One region of the Kitasatospora sp. NPDC087314 genome, then DNA from elsewhere that is predicted to be linked to it. Evidence: riboswitches for the same ligand, from Rfam matches in the RefSeq annotation. Region 1 holds a riboswitch; the other holds the start of a gene.
What was found. Region 1 has a riboswitch for glycine ahead of gcvT (glycine cleavage system aminomethyltransferase GcvT). Riboswitches for the same ligand answer to the same signal wherever they lie in the genome.

Region 1 (10,602 bases):
ACATCAGCGCGTTGGTGTACGGGTGCATCGGGTTCGCGTACAGGGAGTCGCGGTCGGCGATCTCGACGATCTTGCCCAGGTACATCACCGCGACCCGGTCCGAGACGTGCCGGACCACCGAGAGGTCGTGCGCGATGATCAGGTACGTCAGGCCGAGTTCGCGCTGGAGGTCGTCCAGCAGGTTGACCACCTGCGCCTGGATGGAGACGTCCAGGGCCGAGACCGGCTCGTCCGCGACGACCATCTTCGGCTTCAGGGCGAGCGCCCGGGCGATGCCGATGCGCTGGCGCTGGCCGCCGGAGAACTCGTGCGGGTAGCGGTTGTAGTGCTCGGGGCTGAGCCCGCACAGCTCCAGCAGCTCCTGGACGGCCTTCTTGGTGCCGCCCTCGGTCGCCACCTTCTGCAGCCGGAACGGCGCGCCGACGATGGTGCCGACGGTGTGCCGCGGGTTGAGCGAGGAGTACGGGTCCTGGAAGATCATCTGGATGTCGCGGCGCAGTGGCCGCATCGCGCCGACGCCCAGGTGGGTGATGTCGGTGCCCTCGAACTCGATCTTCCCGCCGGTCGGTTCGTCGAGCCGGGTGATGAGCCGGCCCATGGTCGACTTGCCGCAGCCGGACTCGCCGACGACGCCGAGCGTCTCGCCGGCGTTGACGGTGAAGTCGATGCCGTCGACGGCCCGCACCGCACCGGTCTGACGCCGCAGCAGTCCGCCGCGGATCGGGAAGTGCCGGGTCAGGCCGGTCACCCGGAGCAGCGGCTCGCGGTCGGAGGCGGGCGCCGGCGAAGGGATCGTGGCCGCCTGAGTGTCCGTCATCGGTTCTCTCCAGAAAGGTGGTACGAGGCCGGGCTCACAGCCGGGGCGCGATCTCTTCGGCGAAGATGCGGTGCCGTTCGGCGGCCGGGAGGTGGCAGGCCGCGTGGTGCCCGGGCGCGGCCTCGACCAGCACCGGCACCTCGCTCGACGAGCGCCCGCCGGTCAGGTCGGCGTACGGGCAACGCGGGTGGAAGGCGCAGCCGGACGGCACGTTGATCAGGCTGGGCGGGGTGCCCTTGACCGGGACGAGCCGGTCCTGGAGCTCGCGGTCCAGGCGCGGCATGGATCCCAACAGGCCCCAGGTGTAGGGGTGTTCGGGCGCGTCGAAGAGGGTCTCGGCGGGGCCCCGCTCGATGCACTTGCCGCCGTACATGACCAGGATGTCGTCGGCGAGCTCGGCGACCACCCCGAGGTCGTGGGTGATGATGATGACGGCCGAGCCGAACTCCTCCTGGAGGTCGCGGATGAGGTCCAGGATCTGCGCCTGGACGGTGACGTCCAGGGCAGTGGTGGGCTCGTCGGCGATCAGCAGGGACGGGTCGTTGACCAGCGCCATGGCGATCATGGCGCGCTGGCGCATGCCGCCGGAGAACTGGTGCGGGTAGTCGTCCACCCGGCGGTCGGGCTGCGGGATGCCGACCCGGTCGAGCATCTCGATCGCGCGGGCCCGGGCCTGCTTCTTGGACGCCTCGGGGTGGTGCACCCGGTACGCCTCGATGATCTGCGCCCCGACGGTGTAGTAGGGGTGCATCGCGGTCAGCGGGTCCTGGAAGATCATCGCCAGTTCACGGCCGCGCAGTTGGCGCACCCGCTCGGGGCCGGCCGCGATCAGCTCCTCGCCGTTCAGCCGGATCTCGCCGCTGATCCGGGCCCGCTTGGAGCGGTGCAGGCCCATGATGCCGAGCGAGGTGACGGACTTTCCGGAGCCGGACTCACCCACGATGCCGAGGGTGCGGCCCTTGTGCAGGTCGAAGCTGACCCCGTCCACCGACCGGACCAGGCCGTCGTCGGTGTCGAAGTGGATCCGCAGGTCGCGGACGGAGAGGAAGGGGTCGCCGGACGGGGTCTGCCCGGTGTCCGCCGGGGTCTTCTGGAGCTCGGTCACGAGAGCCTCACGCGGGGGTCGACGAGGGCGTACAGGAGGTCGACCACGAGGTTGCAGGCGACGATGAAGAAGGCGGCGAGCAGGGTGACGCCGAGGATCTTGGGCAGGTCGTTGTCCGCGATCGCCTGGACGGCGAAGGCGCCGACGCCCTGGAGCGAGAAGACCTGTTCGGTGATCAGGGCGCCGCCGAGGAGCAGGCCGAGGTCCATGCCGAAGATGGTGACGATCGGGGTGAGCGCGGCGCGCAGCCCGTGCCGGGTGACGACCTTGCGCTCGACCAGGCCCTTGGCCCGGGCGGTGCGGATGTAGTCCTCGCTCATGGTCTCCAGCATTCCGGCGCGGGTGAGCCGGGCGTAGAGCGCGGAGTAGAGGAAGGCCAGTGAGATCCACGGGAGGATCAGGTTGCGGGCCCACATGAGCGGGTCGTCGGTGAAGTCGACGTACTGGAGGTTGTCCAGGATCGGCCACTGGTAGCTGAAGAGGGTCAGCAGCAGCGCGCCGGTGAAGAAGACCGGCAGCGAGACGCCGGTGAGGGCGATGCCCATGGCGAGCCGGTCGAAGATCGAGCGCGGCTTGAGGGCCGAGATGACGCCGGTGGTGACGCCGGAGACCAGCCAGCACACGGCCGCGCCGATGGCCAGCGAGAGCGTGATCGGGATGCGCTTGGTCAGCTCGGGCCAGACCTCCAGGTGGTTCTTGAAGGAGTAGCCGAAGCACGGGACGTGGCAGGTGACCGGATCCGGGCCGAACTTGTACTCGGCGCCGCCGACCAGGCCCTTCAGGAAGTTCCAGTACTGGGTGTACAGCGGCTGGTCGAAGCCGAGGTTCTGCTTGACCGCGGCGATCGCCTCGGGCGACGGGTTCTTCCCGACGTACTGCGTGGCCAGCTGGTCGGCCGTCTCGCCGGCGATGCGCGGGAGCAGGAAGAAGATCGCGAAGGTGACCGCGCTGACCACCAGTAGCAGCACGACGGCTGCGAAGATCCTGCGGATGATGTAGGCAAACACAGTAGGGCGGCTCCGGCGGCCCGCCGCCGTCCGGGATCTTCCGGACGGCGACGGGCGCCGCTGCCTTCACCTGCCTTCAGGGATGCGGAGCCAGGCTCTTTACTTGGTGATGCCGATGTTCAGGTAGTCGTACTCGCCCGAGAAGGCCGACGTGGACACCAGGTTGGTGGCGCTGTCCGGGCGGTACAGGAAGACCTTGAAGTCGGTCAGCGGGACGTAGACCGCCTGGTCCATGATCTTCTTGTCGATCTGGCCGTAGATCTTCTCGCGCGCCGACTGGTCGGTGTTGGTGATGGCGTCGTCGAGCAGCTTGTTGACCTCGGGGTCGTTCAGCTGGGCCAGGTTGCTGTTGCCGGAGGCCTTGATCGCGCGGCCGTCCGAGATCTGCTGCAGGAAGCCGTAGCCGGTCGGCCAGTCGGCGCCCCACTGCATCATCATCAGGCCGATGTTGTGGTCCTGGGTGAACTGCGGGACACCGGCGGCGTCCGAGAAGTACTTGCCCTGCGCGTACTTCTGGATCTCGACGTTGATGTTGATCTTCTTCAGCGCGGCCTGGATCGCGGTCGCCGCCTGGACCTCCGGGTCACGCTCGGTGCGGGCGGTGATCACCGTGTTGAAGCCGTCCGGCTTGCCGCAGGCCTTCAGGGCCGCCTTGGCCTTGTCGAGGTCGCCCTTGTTGTCCTTGGTCTCCCAGACGTTGAAGTCCTGGTGGCCCGCGATGTCCGGCGGGAGCACGGTGTTGGCGATCTGGCCGCGGATCGGGCCGCCGAGCGTGGTCTGCACGGAGACCTTGTCGATCGCGTACTGGACGGCCTTGCGGCACTCGATGTTGTCGAACGGCGCGACCTTGGTGTTGATCGCGGTGTAGACCAGGCGACCGCCGTAGGCGTTGTCGGTGTTGGTCTTGAGCTTCGGGTTCTGCAGGATCTGCGCCTGGGTCTGCGGGTCGACGCCGCCGCCGACCAGGTCCACCTGGGCGTTGCCGGCGATCAGGTCCTTGTCGATGGTGGACTGCTCCATGCCCATCCGGACCACGATCTTGTCCGCGAGCTGCTTGCGGATCGGGTCGGTGGCCGGGTCCCAGTTGGTGTTCGGGACCAGGGTGAGCTGCTTGCCGTCGTCGTAGGAGTCGAACTTGTAGGCGCCCGAGGAGACCACGTGCTTGACGTAGCCGGAGCCGTCGTCCTTGGCCTGCGGGACCGGGACCGTCTGCGGGGCGCTGACCAGGTAGTCGAAGTCCGCGAACGGCTGCTTCAGGTGGAAGACGATGGTCTGGTCGTCCGGGGTCTCGATCGAGTCCAGGCCGCCGGTCTTGTCCTTGTACGGGCCCTGGTACGGGGTCGCGTTGTCGACCAGAAAGTCGTGGAAGTACGTCGGGCCGTTGGAGTTCACGTCCGGCGCGAAGTTGGAGCGCTCGACGGCGTACTTGACGTCCTTCGAGCTGATCGGGGTGCCGTCGTCGTACTTCAGGCCCGCGCGCAGCTTGTACGTCCAGGTCAGGCCGTCCGCACTGGGCTTGCCCAGGGACTCGGCGAGGTCCGGGACCAGCTTGTTGCCGTCCGCGCCGGCACCGGGGGCGAAGGTGGTCAGCGGACGCCCGTACAGGCGCGAGAAGTTGTAGATGTAGGCGTAGTACGTGTTACCCGGGTCGAAGGAGTCCGGGGCACCCTTCATCTCGTAGGTGACCGTCCCGCCCTTCTTGTCCGAGGCGTTGACGACGCCCTTGGTTGCCGCGTCGGCGCCGCCGCCGCCGGCGGCGCTGCCACTGGCGGAGGAGGAACCGGAGCTCTTGCTGCCGGACGAGCAGCCGGTCACGATCAGGACCGCGGCGGCTGCCGCCGCGGTCAGCGCGACGGTACGGGACCTACGCATGGGTGAGATCAACCCCTTGAGGATGTGGAGAGATACGGAGGGCTCTGACGCGACGTCAGTTGCTCTTGGGATCGAGGGCGTCACGCAGCCCGTCGCCGAGCAGGTTGAAGGCGAGCACGGTGATGAAGATCGCCAGACCGGGGACCACCATGTACTGGGGGTCCACCTGGTAGTACTTGATCGCGTCCTGGAGCATCCCGCCCCAGGAGGCCTGCGGCGGCTGGATACCGACGCCGAGGAAGCTGAGCCCCGCCTCGAAGAGGATGTTGGTCGGGATCAGCAGGGTCGAGTAGACCAGGATCGGACCGACCAGGTTCGGCAACAGCTCCTTGAACAGGATGAACGGGCCGCGGGCGCCCAGGCTGCGGGCCGCGTGGACGAACTCCCGCTCGCGCAGCGAGAGCGTCTGCCCGCGCACGATCCGGCCCATGTAGGGCCAGTTGAAGAAGCCGATCACGAAGATCAGCACCGCGATGTGCAGCGGCAGTCCGTCCAGGCCGAACGCGCCGCCCTGCAGCGAGGTCGAGATCGCGATGGCGAAGAGCAGCAGCGGGAAGGCCAGGAAGACGTCCATGATCCGGCTGATCAGGGTGTCCACCCAGCCGCCGTAGTACCCGGCCATCACGCCGAGGACGGTGCCGATCACGTTGGACAGCACGGTCGCGCCGAAGGCGACCAGCAGCGAGACCCAGGAGCCCTCGATGACCCGGGAGAGCAGGTCACGGCCCTGGGCGATGTCGACGCCGAGCGGGTGGTCCCAGCTCATCCCGCCCCAGTCCCCGAGCGGGATGCCACCGAGGTTGGCGTCCAGCAGGTCCTGGTGGAGGGCGTCCGGGTCGAGGCCGAACACCGCCTCCATCGGCTTGGCCAGCAAGGCCAGCAGGATCAGCAGGATCACCACGATGCCGCCGGCGACGGCGGCCTTGTCCCGCTTGAAGCGGGTCCAGGCGATCCGGCCGAGGGAGCGTCCCTCGATCGTCTTGGCCGGGGTCGTGGAGGCGGGCGCCTCGGGCTCGTTCCCGGCGGTTGTGGCGGTTGCGGTCATGGTCAGTTGGTCCCCTCGCCGACGGTGGCCGGCCCACGGGCGCCGGTCACCGGTTGGCGGTACGGCTGCGGACGTGCGGAGGTGCTAGGAGCGGGTGTTCGCGGCAGTACGTCGTGCACAGGTACTGCCCCCACGCGGGATGGGCGTCGCGTGGTTCTGGCGGTCGGCGTGCGCGTTCACCTTCGTGGGGTTCCCAGTACGCGCGGTGCGTTGCGCAGAACTCTCTGCCATCCGAACTGGCTTACGCCAGCCCTGACCACCGACAGATGCCCAACTGTGATCTGTACGCATGCACCTCCTGATCTTCGGCATATCCCTCTTCACATGGCCACAACTGGCATGTCAAGATGCCTGACAGCACCGGCCGGAATGTCGTCCGGAAAACACCGAAGCCGACCTGATGCAAGATCAAGTCGGCTTCGGTGAAGAGGTTTTGGATCTATCGTCCGGGGTATCCGGGCCACGGCTGCTGCTGCGGCTGCTGCCCGGGCCAACCCTGCGCGGGCGGGCGGGTGGCGTAGCCGTACCCCGGCCCCTGCTGCGACGGGTACGGCGGGGGCGGCACCGGCGGGTAGGGACCGGTCGGAGGCCGGCCGGCCTCCCGGTCGAAGAACGGGCGCGCGTGGGCCCGCATCCACAGCGCCACCGGGTCGTACTCGTCCGCCATCGCCACCGTGGACACCGCCAGCCCCTCCGGGGCGACCGCGATCGCCCGCTGCATCAGCGCCCGCACCGCCTCCACCGCCGGCGGCGAACTCTCGTACAGCTCAAGGCCGATCGCCAGGTACGGCTCCCCCACGGCCGGCTGCACCCAGGCCCGGCGCAGCGCCCGCACCGCGCGCACCTCGCCGGCCTGCCGCTCCAGCAGCGCGAAGAACTGCTGGGCGTTCAGCTGCGGCTCGCTCAGCTTCAACGGCCCGGCCGGCAGCCGCTCCAGCCCCGCGGCGATCCGCCGCAGGTCCGCCCAGGGCACGCCGACCCCGCCGCCGGGAGCGTGCGGGTTGAGCCACAGGCCCCAGCGGGTCCGGTACAGCGAGGCGGCGATCTCCCGCCCGGAGATGACCTCGTGGGCCCGCGCCCAGCCGGAGGCCGTCAGCTGCTCGGGCGAGGTGACGGCCGGCGCGTAGCCGTGGCCGCTGATCTCCATGTTCCCGTACTGGGCGTCGGCGCTGCCCGGCGTGCCGTGCCAGAGCAGCATCCAGACCTGGCCGTCGGCCAGCGCGTGCAGCAGTTGCTCGTACGCCTCGTAGCGCTCCGGCGCGACCTCGCGCAGGGCGCGCTCCAGCGCGCCCGGATCCGCTCCGGGGCGCCCGGCGGATGCCTGGCCCCAGGGCCCCGGTGCACCGCCCGCTACCGCTCCCGCACTCATGCGCCCACCTCGCCGCGCCTCTTTCCTCGACCCCGCCGACCCGTCGGCCGTCTGCACGCACCCTATGGCGCGGCACCGGCCACCGCCACGGCGACGTGCCTACGAACGAACGTCGCTCACACCCGGGCGTAGAAGGGGAGTACCCGGGTGAGCAGCCACTCGACCACCGGATCATCGGCGAGATCGAGCAGTACGAGGTGGACGCCCCCCGGCAGCGGCGCGGTTCCCAGCGCCCGGCCGAGCGCCTCGTTCACCGCGGCCGGGTCGGCCGGGGCCGCCGGGTCCAACTGGACGCCCACGAACATCACGGTCGGTTCGCCCTCGACGCTGGCCAGCGCCCGGCGGGCGGTCAACACTCCGGGCAGGGCCGACAGTTCGGCCCGGCAGGCGGCCAGGAAGTACTCCGGGTCCTCGCCCGGCACCGGCTCGCGCAGCGCCACCCGGCCGCCGGTCGGCTCCTCCTGGGGCTGGTGCCCGCCCTGGTCCGGGCCCGCCCAGCGCTCCTCGCGCGGGCCGCGGCGCAGCTCCGCCACGCCCTGCGGCGGCACCGGGATGCCCACCGCCGCCTCCGGGTTGACCGCGATTCCCACGCCCAGCGGCAGCCCGCGGGCGAACTCCCAGACCGGCGCCACCGCGAAGGCCATCCCCGGCGCCTGGCGCAGGAACACCTCCTGCGAGGAGAACACCGGCACGTACGGGTCGCCGGCCAGCTCGATGGTCGGCAGGTCCAGCGCCGTCCCCTGCGGGTCGCCGCCCGAGGGCAGCGGGATCCACACCTGGCTGCGGGCCAGCACCTCGACCACCCGCGGCGTCGCACCCGGGTCGCCCAGCGCGGCGGTCAGCACCTGTTCGAGCTCGTTGGCCGGCCACCCGCCGCCCGGCGGCGCCGACTCCGGGCTGCCCCACCCCTGCTGCTGCTCCACCGGGTACCCCATGCGCGCCTGATCCGCCCTCTGCCGGTCGGCCGCCCTCTGCTGCGCCGACGCGCAGCAGTCTAGGGCTCCCGGCAGCGCTCCCGTTCGGTACCGGACGGGGTGACCGGCGGGTACGGCACCGTGTGACCGGTCCCCCTCTCCCGCCGTCGGCGCGGACGTGCCATGATGTGCGCGTTCGACGGCGCGACGCGCCGCCGGACCCACAACTCCATACCGGCCGCTCGAACCCGCGCGGGAGAGCCCGGAGTGCCCCGTCAGGCGGCACGGCCGGCGCCGAAGGAGCAAGTCCTCCCCGGAATCTCTCAGGCCCCCCTACCGCACGGGTTAGGCACATCTGGAAAGTGGCGCACGGCCCTGTCGCGCGCCCACCCACGGTGCAAGCCACCATGCTGTCCTGGATGCTGGAAACAGCTGCGGGCAGGTGGGCGGTGAAGCTCTCAGGTTCGACGACAGATGGGGAGACCCACGCCGCCGCATGCCCGCGCGCAGGGTCGGTCCCCGAGCGGGTCCGGTTCCGGCGCGTGCACCCATGAGTGCCCCGACCGAGGAGTTCCAGGCCATGTCGTCCCTCCGCCTCACCGCGCTCGACGCGCTGCACCGCGCCCTCGGCGCGACCATGACCGACTTCGCCGGCTGGGACATGCCGCTGCGCTACGGCAGCGAGCGCGAGGAGCACCTCGCCGTCCGCACCCGGGCCGGTCTGTTCGACCTCTCCCACATGGGCGAGATCACCGTCACCGGCCCGCAGGCCGGCGAGATGCTGGACCACGCGCTGGTCGGCTTCGTCTCCGCGCTGGGCGTGCTGCGTGCCCGCTACACCATGATCTGCGCCGAGAACGGCGGCATCCTGGACGACCTGATCGTCTACCGCCTGCGCGAGGACGCCTTCCTGGTCGTCGCCAACGCCTCCAACGCCCAGCTGGTGCTGGACGAGCTGATCGCCCGCGCCAAGGGCTTCGACGCCGTCGTCACCGACGACCGCGACACCTACGCGCTGATCGCCGTCCAGGGCCCGGAGTCCACCGCCATCCTGGCCGGGACCACCGACGCCGACCTGCCCGGCCTGAAGTACTACGCGATCCTCCCGGCCCAGGTCGCCGGCCGCGACGTGCTGCTCGCCCGCACCGGCTACACCGGCGAGGACGGCTTCGAGGTCTTCTGCAACCCGGGCGACGCCGAGGCGGTCTGGCAGGCACTGACCGCCGCCGGCGAGGGCCACGGCCTGGTCCCGTGCGGCCTGTCCTGCCGTGACACGCTGCGCCTGGAGGCCGGCATGCCGCTGTACGGGCACGAGCTCTCCACCGACCTGACCCCGTTCGACGCGGGCCTGGGCCGGGTCGTCCGCTTCGACAAGACCACCAACGAGGGCGCCTTCATCGGTCGCAAGGCGCTGGAGAAGGCCGCCGCCGAGGCCGAGGCCAACCCGCCGCGGGTGCTGGTCGGCCTGGTCTCCGAGGGCAAGCGCGTCCCGCGCGCCGAGTACACCGTGGTCTCCGCCGACGGCGCCCCGATCGGCCGGATCACCTCGGGCGCCCCGTCCCCGACGCTGGGCAAGCCGATCGCGATCGCCTACGTCGACGCGGCCCACGCCGCCCCCGGCACCACCGTCGCGGTGGACGTGCGCGGCAAGCACGAGCCGGTCCAGGTCGTGGCGCTGCCGTTCTACAAGCGCGCCCGCTGAGGCCCTGCGGGCGCGCCTGCTGACGACCCACCGGCGCGCCCGCCGAGGCCTCCTCCCCCGTAGACCCACGTCGAAGCCGTCCGTGCGGCGGCCCGCTTCGTCGTACCCGCTTCCCATCCTGGAGAATGACGCCATGAGCAACCCCCAGCACCTGCAGTACACCAAGGAGCACGAGTGGCTGACCGCCACCGAGAACGGTGTCTCCACGGTCGGCATCACCGCCCACGCGGCCGACGCGCTCGGTGACATCGTCTACGTGCAGCTGCCCGAGGTCGGCGACGACGTGACCGCGGGCGAGTCCTGCGGCGAGCTGGAGTCCACCAAGTCGGTCAGCGACCTGTTCTCCCCGGTGACCGGGAAGATCGTCGAGATCAACCAGGACGTCGTGGACGACAACAGCCTGGTCAACAGCGCCCCCTTCGAGGGCGGCTGGCTGTTCAAGGTCCAGGTCGAGTCCACCGACGAGCTGCTCAGCGCGGACGAGTACACCGCCTTCATCGGCGGCTGACCCTCTTGTGACGGGGCGGCCGCAGCGCGGCGGCCGTCCCGCCCGGCTCCCCCCTCTCTCCTCCCGGGAAGACCACACCATGACGGTTCTGAACCAGTCCCTGCACGCCCTCGACCCGGAGATCGCCGCCGCGGTCGACGCCGAGCTGCACCGCCAGCAGACCACCCTGGAGATGATCGCCTCCGAGAACTTCGCCCCGGTGGCGGTCATGGAGGCCCAGGGCTCGGTGCTCACCAACAAGTACGCCGAGGGCTACCCCGGTC
Region 2 (10,602 bases), on a different contig from region 1:
GAGGACACCGGAGAGCTGCTGCCCGACGGCCGGGTGATCGCGCCGCGCCGCCGCGTCGCCCGCGCGGCCTGACCGCGCCGGCGGGGGGCAGCCGCCGCACGACGACAACGGGCAGGGCCCCGGCGGAACATCCCGCCGGGGCCCTGCCGTACGTCCGGTCCGGATCAGACGCCGTACTCGTCCAGCGGCGGGCAGGAGCAGACCAGGTTGCGGTCGCCGTACGCGCCGTCGATCCGGCTGACCGGCGGCCAGTACTTGTCCGCCGGGTTCACCCCCGCCGGGAAGACCGCCTCCTGCCGCGAGTAGCCGTGCGCCCAGTCGCCGGCCAGCGCGGCGGCGGTGTGCGGGGCGTTGCGCAGCGGGTTGTCCTCGGCCGCCCACTCGCCCGAGCCGACCTTGTCGATCTCGGCCCGGATCTCGATCATCGCGTCGCAGAACCGGTCGATCTCGTACAGGTCCTCGGACTCGGTCGGCTCGATCATCAGCGTGCCGGCCACCGGGAAGGACATCGTCGGCGCGTGGAAACCGTAGTCGATCAGACGCTTGGCGATGTCGTCCACCGTCACGCCCGTCTCCTTGGTCAGCGGGCGCAGGTCGATGATGCACTCGTGCGCGACCAGCCCGCCGGGGCCGGTGTAGAGCACCGGGAAGTGCGGCGCCAGCCGCTTGGCGATGTAGTTGGCGTTCAGCACCGCGACCTGGGTCGCGTGCTTGAGGCCCTCGCCGCCCATCAGCCGGACGTACGCCCAGGAGATCGGCAGGATGGCCGCCGAGCCCCACGGCGCCGCCGAGATCGGGCCGACGCCGGTGGCCGGGCCGGCCTCCGGCTGCAGCGGGTGGTTCGGCAGGTACGGCGCCAGGTGGGCGCGCACCGCGACCGGGCCGACGCCCGGGCCGCCACCGCCGTGCGGGATGCAGAAGGTCTTGTGCAGGTTCAGGTGCGAGACGTCCGCGCCGAACTTGCCCGGCTTGGCCAGGCCGACCAGCGCGTTCAGGTTGGCACCGTCCACGTACACCTGGCCGCCGGCCTCGTGCACCAGGGCGCAGATGTCGGTGATCTGGGTCTCGTACACGCCGTGGGTGGACGGGTAGGTGACCATCAGCACGGCGAGGCTGTCGCGGTGCTGCTCGATCTTGGCCTTCAGGTCCTCGACGTCCACGTCACCGTCGACCAGGGTCTTCACCACGACCACCCGCATCCCGGCCATCACGGCGGAGGCCGCGTTGGTGCCGTGCGCGGAGGACGGGATCAGGCAGACGTCGCGCTGGGTGTCGCCGTTGGCGTGGTGGTAGGCGCGGACGGCCAGCAGGCCGGCCAGCTCGCCCTGCGAGCCCGCGTTCGGCTGGATCGAGACGGCGTCGTAGCCGGTCACCTCGACCAGCTGCTGCTCCAGCTGGCGGATCAGGGTGAGGAAGCCCTGGGCCTGCTCGATCGGCGCGAAGGGGTGCAGCTGGCCGAACTCCGGCCAGGTGACGGCCTCCATCTCGGTGGTCGCGTTGAGCTTCATGGTGCAGGAGCCCAGCGGGATCATGCCCCGGTCCAGCGCGTAGTCCCGGTCCGACAGGCGGCGCAGGTAGCGCAGCATGGCGGTCTCCGAGCGGTGGCTGTGGAAGACCGGGTGGGTCAGGTACTCGTCCTGGCGCAGCAGCGCGCCGGGCAGCGCGTCGGCGGCCTCGGCGACCTCGGCCGCGGGGACGCCGAACGCGGCCCAGACGGCGGCCAGGTGCTCGCGGGTGGTGGTCTCGTCGGTGGAGACCGAGATCCGGTCCGCGCCGTCCTGGTAGACGTTGACGCCGTTCGCCCGGGCGGCGGCCGCGATCCCGGCGGCACGGCCCGGCACGACGGCGGTGACGGTGTCGAAGAACTCGCCGTGCAGCAGCTCGACGCCGCCGGCCCGCAGGCCCTCGGCGAGGGCGGCGGCGTAGCGGTGGGTGCGGCGGGCGATGTCGGCCAGGCCGTCCGGGCCGTGGTACACGGCGTACATCGAGGCCATGACGGCGAGCAGCACCTGGGCGGTGCAGATGTTGCTGGTGGCCTTCTCGCGGCGGATGTGCTGCTCGCGGGTCTGCAGCGCCAGGCGGTAGGCGCGGTTGCCGTCGGAGTCGACCGAGACGCCGACCAGACGGCCGGGCAGCGAGCGGGCGTACTCGGCGCGCACCGACAGGTAGCCGGCGTGCGGGCCGCCGAAGCCCATCGGCACGCCGAAGCGCTGCGAGGTGCCGCAGGCGATGTCGGCGCCGAGCGAGCCGGGCGACGCGAGCAGGGTCAGCGCCAGCAGGTCGGCGGCGACCGCGACGATCGCGCCGAGGCCGTGCGCCTGCTCGATGACCGGGGCGAGGTCGCGGACCACGCCGGTGGCACCCGGGTACTGGAACAGCACGCCGAAGACGCCGCGCTCGGCGATCTCGGCCGGGATGCCCTCGGACAGGTCGGCGACGACGACCTCGACACCGGTCGGCACCGCGCGGGTGTTGATCACCGCGATGGTCTGCGGCAGGGTCTCGGCGTCGACCAGGAAGACGCCGCCCTTGACCTTGGTGACGCGGCGGGCGAGCGCCATCGCCTCGGCCGCCGCGGTGCCCTCGTCGAGCAGCGAGGAGCCGGAGGTCGGCAGGCCGGTCAGGTCGGAGACCAGGGTCTGGAAGTTGAGCAGCGCCTCCAGGCGGCCCTGGGAGATCTCCGGCTGGTACGGCGTGTAGGCGGTGTACCAGGCCGGGTTCTCCATGACGTTGCGCAGGATCACCGGCGGGGTGAAGGTGCCGTAGTAGCCCAGGCCGATCATCGGCTGGAGCACCTGGTTGCGGCCGGCCAGCTCGCGCAGCTCGGCGAGGACCTGGGCCTCGCTGCGGCCGCCGGGCAGGTCCAGGGCGGTGATGGAACGGATCGCCTCGGGAACGGCGGTGGCGGCGAGCTCGTCCAGCGAGCCGTAGCCGACGGACGCCAGCATCTTCTCCTGCGCGGCGGCGTCGGGGCCGATGTGGCGGTTCTCGAAGGGACTGGCCAGCTCAAGCTCGGTGAGGGTCGAGGCGCCGGTGGGGCGTCCCGCGTTCGGCTGGGCGTTCATGGTGGTCGAGGCCTCCTGGTCACGGACCGGCGGGGGTACGCACGCCGACCGGCCTTCGCCGCTGCGGACAGCGGTTCGACCCGGGCGGGCGAACCCGACAGGCCTCCCCCTCTGTCATCGGGACCTGAGAGCTTCACCCGCGCGGTGCGCTGTGGGCGCGCCGCCGGCTTGCACCGTCGGTGAGGGTGGTGGCCGTCGGCTCCCTCGCCGACGGTCCTGCCCTGCTTTCCAGAGTGACCTACCCCACACGGTACGGATGCCTGAGAGATTCCGGGGAGGAGTTGCTCCTTCGGCGCCCCGACCAGCACGTTCCGCGGTCGGGGACTCTCCCGAGCGGGCTCGGCGGTCGGGGCCCAGGGTACCAGCGGGAGGCCGCCCGATCACGGGTGCGCCGGGTCACTCTCCCGCTTCGACCGTGACCGCCGCGTGACCCGGACGGCCCAGCCCGCGGCCCGTCCGGCCCCACCCCGGTCGCGCCCGTCCGATTCATGGCTTTTGGTGTGAAGTGGCGTACGGAACGGGCGCTCCGGCCACCGTCCTGCGGGCGTTCCGCAGGCGCAGCGCACTGGAGGAAAGAGTGCAAACCGATATCGACCCCCGGGACCTCATCGGCCACAAGGCGGTCGACCGCAACGGAGACAAGATCGGCACGGTCGACGAGGTGTACCTGGACGACGCCACCGGCCAGCCGGAGTGGGCCGCCGTCCGGACCGGCATCTTCGGCCGGGACGCCTTCGTCCCACTCACCACGAGCGAGTTCTCCGGCGACGAACTCCGGGTGCCGTACGACAAGTCGCTGGTCAAGGAGTCGCCGGACTTCGGCGTCGGCCAGCACCTGTCGCCCGCCCAGGAGCTCCAGCTCTACCGCTACTACGGCCTCGACACCCCGGTGGACGGACGGACGGACGGCGACGACGGCGACCGGCCGGCGCAGCCCGACCACGACTTCGGCACCACCTCGGCGGCCGAGCCCGTGAAGTCCCTCTCCTTCCACTCCCTCGAACCCGTCCCGCCCACCACCCCCGCCACCGCCACCGGCACCGCCACCGGCACCGCCACCGGCACCGCCACGGAGGCCAACGTGCGGACCCTCGACACCCCCGCACCCGCAGCCGCCCCGCCGGCGACCGAGACCAAGCCGCGTCCCGCCCCGGCCCCGCCGCCCCCCGTCGCCACCACCCCCGCCGCCCCCGCCACCGCCACCGGCCGCGAGCCCGCGACCGGCCCGGCCCCCGCTCCCCCCAGCGGCCCGGTGGAGATCACCTGCCGCGAGGAGCGGCTGGACATCACCACCGAGTGGCACGTCGTGGGCACCGCGAGGCTGCGCAAGTACGTGACGAGCGAGCAGGTCGAGCGCCGCGTCCCGATGGTCCGCGAGCGCGTCCGGGTGGAGCGGATGCCGGTGAGCGATGCCGAGCGCGCCTCGCTGACCGAGAAGGAGATCGCCGAGGCGGTGGAGGAGGTCACCCTGCGCGAGGAGCGCCCGGTGGTCCGCAAGTACCTCGCCCCGATCGAGCGGGTCCGCCTGGTGGTCGAGCGCTACACCACCGAGGAGGTGATCCGGGACGAACTGCGCCGCGAACACGTCGAGGTCCACGACAACTCCCCCGCCGCCGCCACCCCGGCCGGCCCCGCCTCCACCCCGGCCGCCTCCACTCCGGCCGGCCCGGCGCTCACCCCGGCCGTCGACGGCGCCCGCCCGGCCGCACTGCGCCCGCTCTCCTGACACCGCCGCGAGGACCCCGGACCGCCACGGTCCGGGGTCCTTCGCGCGCCCCTGCCATCCACCTTCACCGGAGCACCACCAAACCCCCTCACCCCCGCCCCGATCCCGCCGCAGACGCCCGGAATCCTTCGACTTTGCCAAAGCTTCGCCAATGGATATTTGACACTCTGAAGCATCTCCCGGCATGGTTACTTCAGTTCATTCACTATGTACGGGAGGAAGCAACCGTGAGTGAGGCACCACAGCCCACCACCGCGGCCGAGAAGCAGAGCAGCGCCCGGGTCCTGCCGGCCCTCATCCTGGCGATGCTGTCGTTCAGCGTGGTGCAGACCGCGGTCGTTCCGATCCTGCCCTCGCTGGCCAAGGAACTGAACGTCTCCGCGTCCAGCGTCACCTGGCTGATGACCGCCAACCTGCTCTCCGCAGCCGTGCTGACTCCCCTGCTGGGCCGCTTCGGCGACCTCCGGGGTCGTAAGCCGATGCTGCTGATCTCGCTGGCGGGCCTGGTCGCCGGTTCGGCGCTGGCGGTCAGCACCCACTCCTTCACCTGGCTGGTCGTCGCCCGCGTCCTGCAGGGCGCCGGCGGTGGCGTGCTCCCGCTGGCGATCAGCATCGTCCGCGACGAGCTGCCCAAGCAGAAGGTGACCGGCGGCGTCGCCGCCATCAGCGCCTCGATGGGCGTCGGCTCCGGCCTCGGCCTGGTGGCGACCGGTCTCCTGCTGGAGCACTGGAGCTACAAGTCGATCTTCTGGATGGGCCTGGTCTTCGGCCTGATCGCGGTCGCCCTGGTCGCGTTCCGCGTCCCGTCCGACCCGGTCACCGACAAGGAGGGCGGCGCCGACCCGCTCGGCGCCCTCACCCTGGCCGGCTGGCTCTCCGCCCTGCTGGTCGCGGTCAGTCAGGGCAACCACTGGGGCTGGACCTCGACCAAGACCCTCGGCCTGTTCGCCGTGGCCGCCGTCGTCGCCCTGATCTGGGGGGTCATCGAGACCAAGGTCGCGCACCCGCTGGTGGACATGAAGATGATGTCCCGTCCGGCCGTCGCCTTCACCAACCTGGCCGGCCTGCTGATCGGCTTCGGCATGTACGGCTCGTTCATGGTGATCAGCAACTTCGCCCAGACCCCGGAAAAGCTCGCCCACTACGGCTTCACCGCGACCGTCCTGCACGCCGGTGTGATGCTGCTGCCGTCCGCGATCGGCTCGATGGTGGCGGCCCCGCTCGGCGCGGTCCTGATCGCCCGCCGCGGCCCGCGCCTGCCGCTGGTCCTCGGTGGCGTCCTGGGTGCCGTCGCGATGGCCTACCTGGCCTTGCGGCACAGCCACGAGGCCGACATCTACACCGCCTCGGCGATCTTCGGTCTGGGCATCGGCCTGGCGTTCTCCGCCATGCCGGCCTACATCAACGGCGCCGTCCCGGTGGAGCAGAGCGGCATCGCCAACGGCATGAACGCCGTGCTCCGCACCGTCGGCGGCGCGATCGGCACCGCCGTGATGGCCGCCATCCTGACCGGCGACACCATGAAGCTGCCGCCCCAGATCCCGGTGCTGCTGCCCACCCTGGACGCCTACAAGCACGCGTTCTGGACCGCGGCCGTCGTCTGCGTCATCGCCGGCGCCGTCCCGTTCCTGATCCGCGGCATCAAGCCGGCCGCCACCACCGCCTCCGGCGGCGCGGCCGACCACAACTCCAGCCCCGAGCTGGTGAAGCCCGACGCCTGACCAGGCGTCCGGCCGCCGCGCTCAGGGACAGGGCGCGGCGCCCCGGTCTTCGGACGGTCGCGAGGGCATCACGACCGAATGAAGTCCGGTCCGGTATGCGGCCCCAACCGGTACTCCCCCCACCGGTTGGGGCCGCTTCGCGTGTCACGCCCCCGCCTCCTCCGGACCTCTCATGCCCCCGCCTCCTCCGGCCCCTCGTCCCCGCGCAGCGGCAACGGCCGGGCCGGTTCCAGCGCCGGATCGTCCACCGCGAAGGTCCGGATCCGCCCCGGCCCGCTCCACGGCGTCTCGAACCGTACGGTGACCCGCCCGACGCCGCTGCCCTGCACCCACCCCGGCCCGAGCTCGGCGTGGTGGACGTCCTGCCCGGGCATCCAGCGCCGCGGCCCGGCCTCCTCCGGCTCCTCCTCGGCCTCCTCGTCCTCCGCCTCCGCGTGCTCGGCCGCCTCCTCCCGCAGGGCCTGCGCGAACAGGTCCTCCTGGGTGTAGTCGGCCAGCTGGGCGACACCGACCCCGAGCAACCGGACCCCACCGGTGATGTCCACCTGGGCCGCCAGCCGGCGCGCCGTCTCGATGATCACCGCCTCGTCGTCCGTGGGCCCCCGCAACGTCTCCGAGCGGGTCAGCGTCGAGAAGTCGAACCGCCGGACCTTGAGCACCACCGTCCGCCCCGACCGCCCGGCCGCGCGCAGCCGCCGCACGCACCGGGCGGCCAGCACCTCCACCTCGCGCAGCACCCGGTCCCGGTCGGCGAGGTCCACCTCGAAGGTGTCCTCCACCGAGACCGACTTGGCGTCCTGGTCGGCCACCACGGGCCGGTCGTCCAGCCCTATCGACATCTGGTGCACGCCGGCGCCGTGCGCCCGCCCGAGCAACTGGACCAGTTCGCTCTCCCCGGCCTGCGCGAGGTCGGCCACCGTGTTCAGCCCGGCCCGCCGCAGCACCTGCTCGGTGGCCGGCCCGATCCCGGGCAGTGCCCGGACCGGCATCGGGCCGAGGACGACCCGCTCCTGCCCGGGCTCGATCATCACCAGCCCGTCCGGCTTGGCCTGTTCGGAGGCGATCTTCGCCATCAGCTTGGACCCGGCCGCCCCGACCGACCCGGTCAGCCCGGTGCGCCGCTGGATGTCCGACCGCAGGTCCTCCGCCAGCGCGAGCACCAGCCGCTCCCCGGTCTCGTGGTCGGCCTCGGCCAGCGCCGGGCCGTACGGGCCGGCCTCCAGGTCGACGAAGGCCTCGTCCAGGCTGAGCGGCTGCACCAGCGGCGACAGCTCGCGCAGCAGGCCCATCACGGTGTCGCTGACCTGCCGGTAGGCCTCGAAGCGGCCGGACAGGAAGGCCGCGTTGGGGCAGAGTCGGCGCGCCTGCGCCATCGGCATCGCCGAGTGCACCCCGAACTTCCGCGCCTCGTACGAGGCCGTGGAGACCACTCCGCGCCCGCCGAGCCCGCCGACGATCACCGGTTTGCCGCGCAGGCTCGGCTTGGCCGCCTGCTCCACCGCCGCGAAGAAGGCGTCCATGTCGAGGTGGATGATGCTCGGCAGTGATCGCACCCGCCGATCATCCCGTACGGGTCCGACAGTGCGTACGAACCCGGCCGACGCCCCGGGGCCGCCGCCGCCCGGCTACCGCTTCGCGGCGTCCGCCAGGGCCTTCGGGATGCCCTCCTCGGTGGGCCCGAGGAACACCGGGTCCGGCCGCAGCCAGGCGTTGACCGCCGCCTTGCCCGCCCCGGGGATCTCCCGCAGCCCGCCGTACAGCCAGGTGCTGTCGTGCAGCTCCGGCACCCCGACCGCGTACGCGTCGATGCCCGCCGCCTGGCAGAGCGCCAGCGCCCGGCGCACGTGGAAGTCCTGGCTGACCAGCAACGCCCGCTCCACCCCGAAGACCCGGCGCGCCCGGGTGCAGGAGTCCCAGGTGTCGAAGCCCGCGTAGTCGCCCACCACCCGGACCTCCGGCACCCCGTGCTCGATCAGGTAGCGCCGCATCGCGTCCGGCTCGTCGTAGTCGTCCCGCCCGTTGTCGCCGGTGACGAGGATCGCCTGCACCTTCCCCTCCCGGTACAGATCCAGCGCCGCGACCAGCCGGTGCTCCAGGTACGGCGACGGCTTGCCCTGGTCCAGCCCGGCGCCGAAGACCACCGCGACCGGCGCGGACGGCACGCTGGCCACCGTGCCGACCCGGTCCCCCGCCGAGACCCACAGCCAGGCGCTCGGCGCCAGCGCCAGCGAGCAGAGCACCGTCCCCACTTGGAAGATCCGGCGCTGCGTGGCCCGCCGCCGCAGCCGCACCTTCAGCAGCCCGCCCCGACGCCGCAGCAGGTCCGTTATCCCGGTGCCGAGCCTCACGTGCCCTCCCTCGACCGCTCCACCCGGCGCAAGACGAGGCCGCGGGCCCGGACGGTTCCCCGTCCGGGCCCGCGGCCTCGTCAGTTCCGCGCTCAGACCGCCCGGATGCGCCGCTGGGCCAGTTCGTCCGCCGGGTCGTGGCCGACCAGCGTCTCGCCGGTGTCGGTCCGCTCGGCGTGCAGCCGTCCGACCACCAGCTCCAGCTCCTGCCAGACCGCTCCCACCGCGATGCCGAACACCCCCTGACCACCCTTCAGCAGGTCCACCACCTGCTGCGGCGTGGTGCACTCGTACACCGTCGCGCCGTCGCACATCAGCGTCATCCCGGCCAGGTCGCCCTGCTCGGCGGCCTGCAGATGGGCGACCGCCACCCGGATGTTCTGCAGCGAGACACCCGCGTCGAGCAGCCGCTTCACGATCTTGAGCAGCAGGATGTCGCGGAAGCTGTAGAGCCGCTGGCTGGTGGCCGGGTACGCCGAACGGACACTGGGCTCCAGCAGTCCGGTCCGGGCCCAGTAGTCCAGCTGGCGGTACGTGATGCCGGCCGCCGCGCAGGCCGTCGGCCCGCGGTAGCCGATCAGTTCGGACGTCGGGGCCAGCCGCTCGATGGCGGGCTGACCCGGCTGCACGGCCGGGAACCTGCCCACCCGGGGCAGGTCCGTCACGGTGCGAGCGGTGCGCGGCAGGTGAACGGCGCACAGGCCTCCCACGGCCGCGTCATCGCCGGTGCTGCTCATGCCTACCTCCGTCCACTTGTGCTGCGGGCAACCCGAACTGCGGGCATCGGCCACCCGGACAGCCACTCCTGACGGTAGGCAGTCCCCTATGACCCGTCAACGATCGCCACGCCGGGCCAGACAAACCACATCACTCAGGAGAGTGGTTTTTCGTGCCCCTAGTGTGGGTAGGTCGACGGTTTTTGGCAAAACGGCAAGCCAAACAGCGCCCGAACCGGTACGCCGTCCCGTCCGCGCTACTGCGGACCGCTGCCCCCGAAGTCCTCGGGCGACACCTGGTCGAGGAACTCGCGGAACTTCTCGACCTCGTCCTCCTGCTCGTCCGGGATCGCGATGCCCGCCTCGGCGAGCACCTCCTCGCTCCCGTAGATCGGCGTGCCGGTGCGCAGGGCCAGCGCTATCGCGTCGGACGGCCGGGCGCTCACCTCGACCCCGCCGGCGAAGACCAGCTCGGCGTAGAAGACGCCCTCCCGCAGGTCGGTGATCCGGACCTCGGTGAGCTGCTGTCCGAGCGCCTCCAGGACGTCCTTGAACAGGTCGTGCGTCAGCGGGCGCACCGGCGTCATGCCCTGCTGGGCGAAGGCGATCGCGGTCGCCTCGCCGGGACCGATCCAGATCGGCAGGTACCGATCGCCCCCGACCTCCCGAAGCAGCACGATCGGCTGGTTGGAAGGCATCTCCACTCGGACACCCACGACGTCGAGCTCATTCACACAGGCAACCCTATGGCTCCGACCCCGGATATGAAAGCGCAGAGCCGACGCCGCTGGTCAGCGCGGTGCTCTCCGGCCGACCGGGCCTGGACAAACGCCCGCACCGGCGCTACCCGCGGGCCCGCAGGCCGGCCTGGACCATCGCCGCGTGCAGCCGCACGGACAGCGTCGCGAGCTCCCTGGCGGTGGCCTCGGCGTGGGCCCTGGTCTGCGGGTTCCGGTGCCGGCGCAGTGGCGCCACCACCTGCTCCACCAACCCGATCTCGCGGTCGGCCGCCGCCTTCATGGCCCG

Region 2: another riboswitch for glycine. It lies ahead of gcvP (aminomethyl-transferring glycine dehydrogenase); the one in region 1 lies ahead of gcvT (glycine cleavage system aminomethyltransferase GcvT).

What each region holds. Positions count from the first base shown of each region.
Region 1 is NZ_JBIUYE010000007.1:40,508-51,109, forward strand. Features, by position in the region: gene ACIO5E_RS16710 (ABC transporter ATP-binding protein) at 1-817, opposite strand, end outside; gene ACIO5E_RS16715 (ABC transporter ATP-binding protein) at 852-1,922, opposite strand; gene ACIO5E_RS16720 (ABC transporter permease) at 1,919-2,929, opposite strand; gene ACIO5E_RS16725 (ABC transporter substrate-binding protein) at 3,029-4,801, opposite strand; gene ACIO5E_RS16730 (ABC transporter permease) at 4,857-5,846, opposite strand; gene ACIO5E_RS16735 (enhanced serine sensitivity protein SseB C-terminal domain-containing protein) at 6,286-7,215, opposite strand; gene ACIO5E_RS16740 (enhanced serine sensitivity protein SseB C-terminal domain-containing protein) at 7,332-8,150, opposite strand; glycine riboswitch at 8,373-8,478, shown strand; gene gcvT (glycine cleavage system aminomethyltransferase GcvT) at 8,710-9,831, shown strand; gene gcvH (glycine cleavage system protein GcvH) at 9,965-10,339, shown strand; gene glyA (serine hydroxymethyltransferase) at 10,419-10,602, shown strand, end outside.
Region 2 is NZ_JBIUYE010000019.1:179,235-189,836, forward strand. Features, by position in the region: gene ACIO5E_RS34430 (DUF5999 family protein) at 1-72, shown strand, start outside; gene gcvP (aminomethyl-transferring glycine dehydrogenase) at 165-3,065, opposite strand; glycine riboswitch at 3,304-3,407, opposite strand; gene ACIO5E_RS34440 (PRC and DUF2382 domain-containing protein) at 3,643-4,791, shown strand; gene ACIO5E_RS34445 (MFS transporter) at 5,019-6,512, shown strand; gene ACIO5E_RS34450 (DNA polymerase IV) at 6,683-8,065, opposite strand; gene ACIO5E_RS34455 (vancomycin high temperature exclusion protein) at 8,138-8,860, opposite strand; gene ACIO5E_RS34460 (MerR family transcriptional regulator) at 8,953-9,597, opposite strand; gene ACIO5E_RS34465 (bifunctional nuclease family protein) at 9,834-10,310, opposite strand; gene ACIO5E_RS34470 (MerR family transcriptional regulator) at 10,420-10,602, opposite strand, start outside.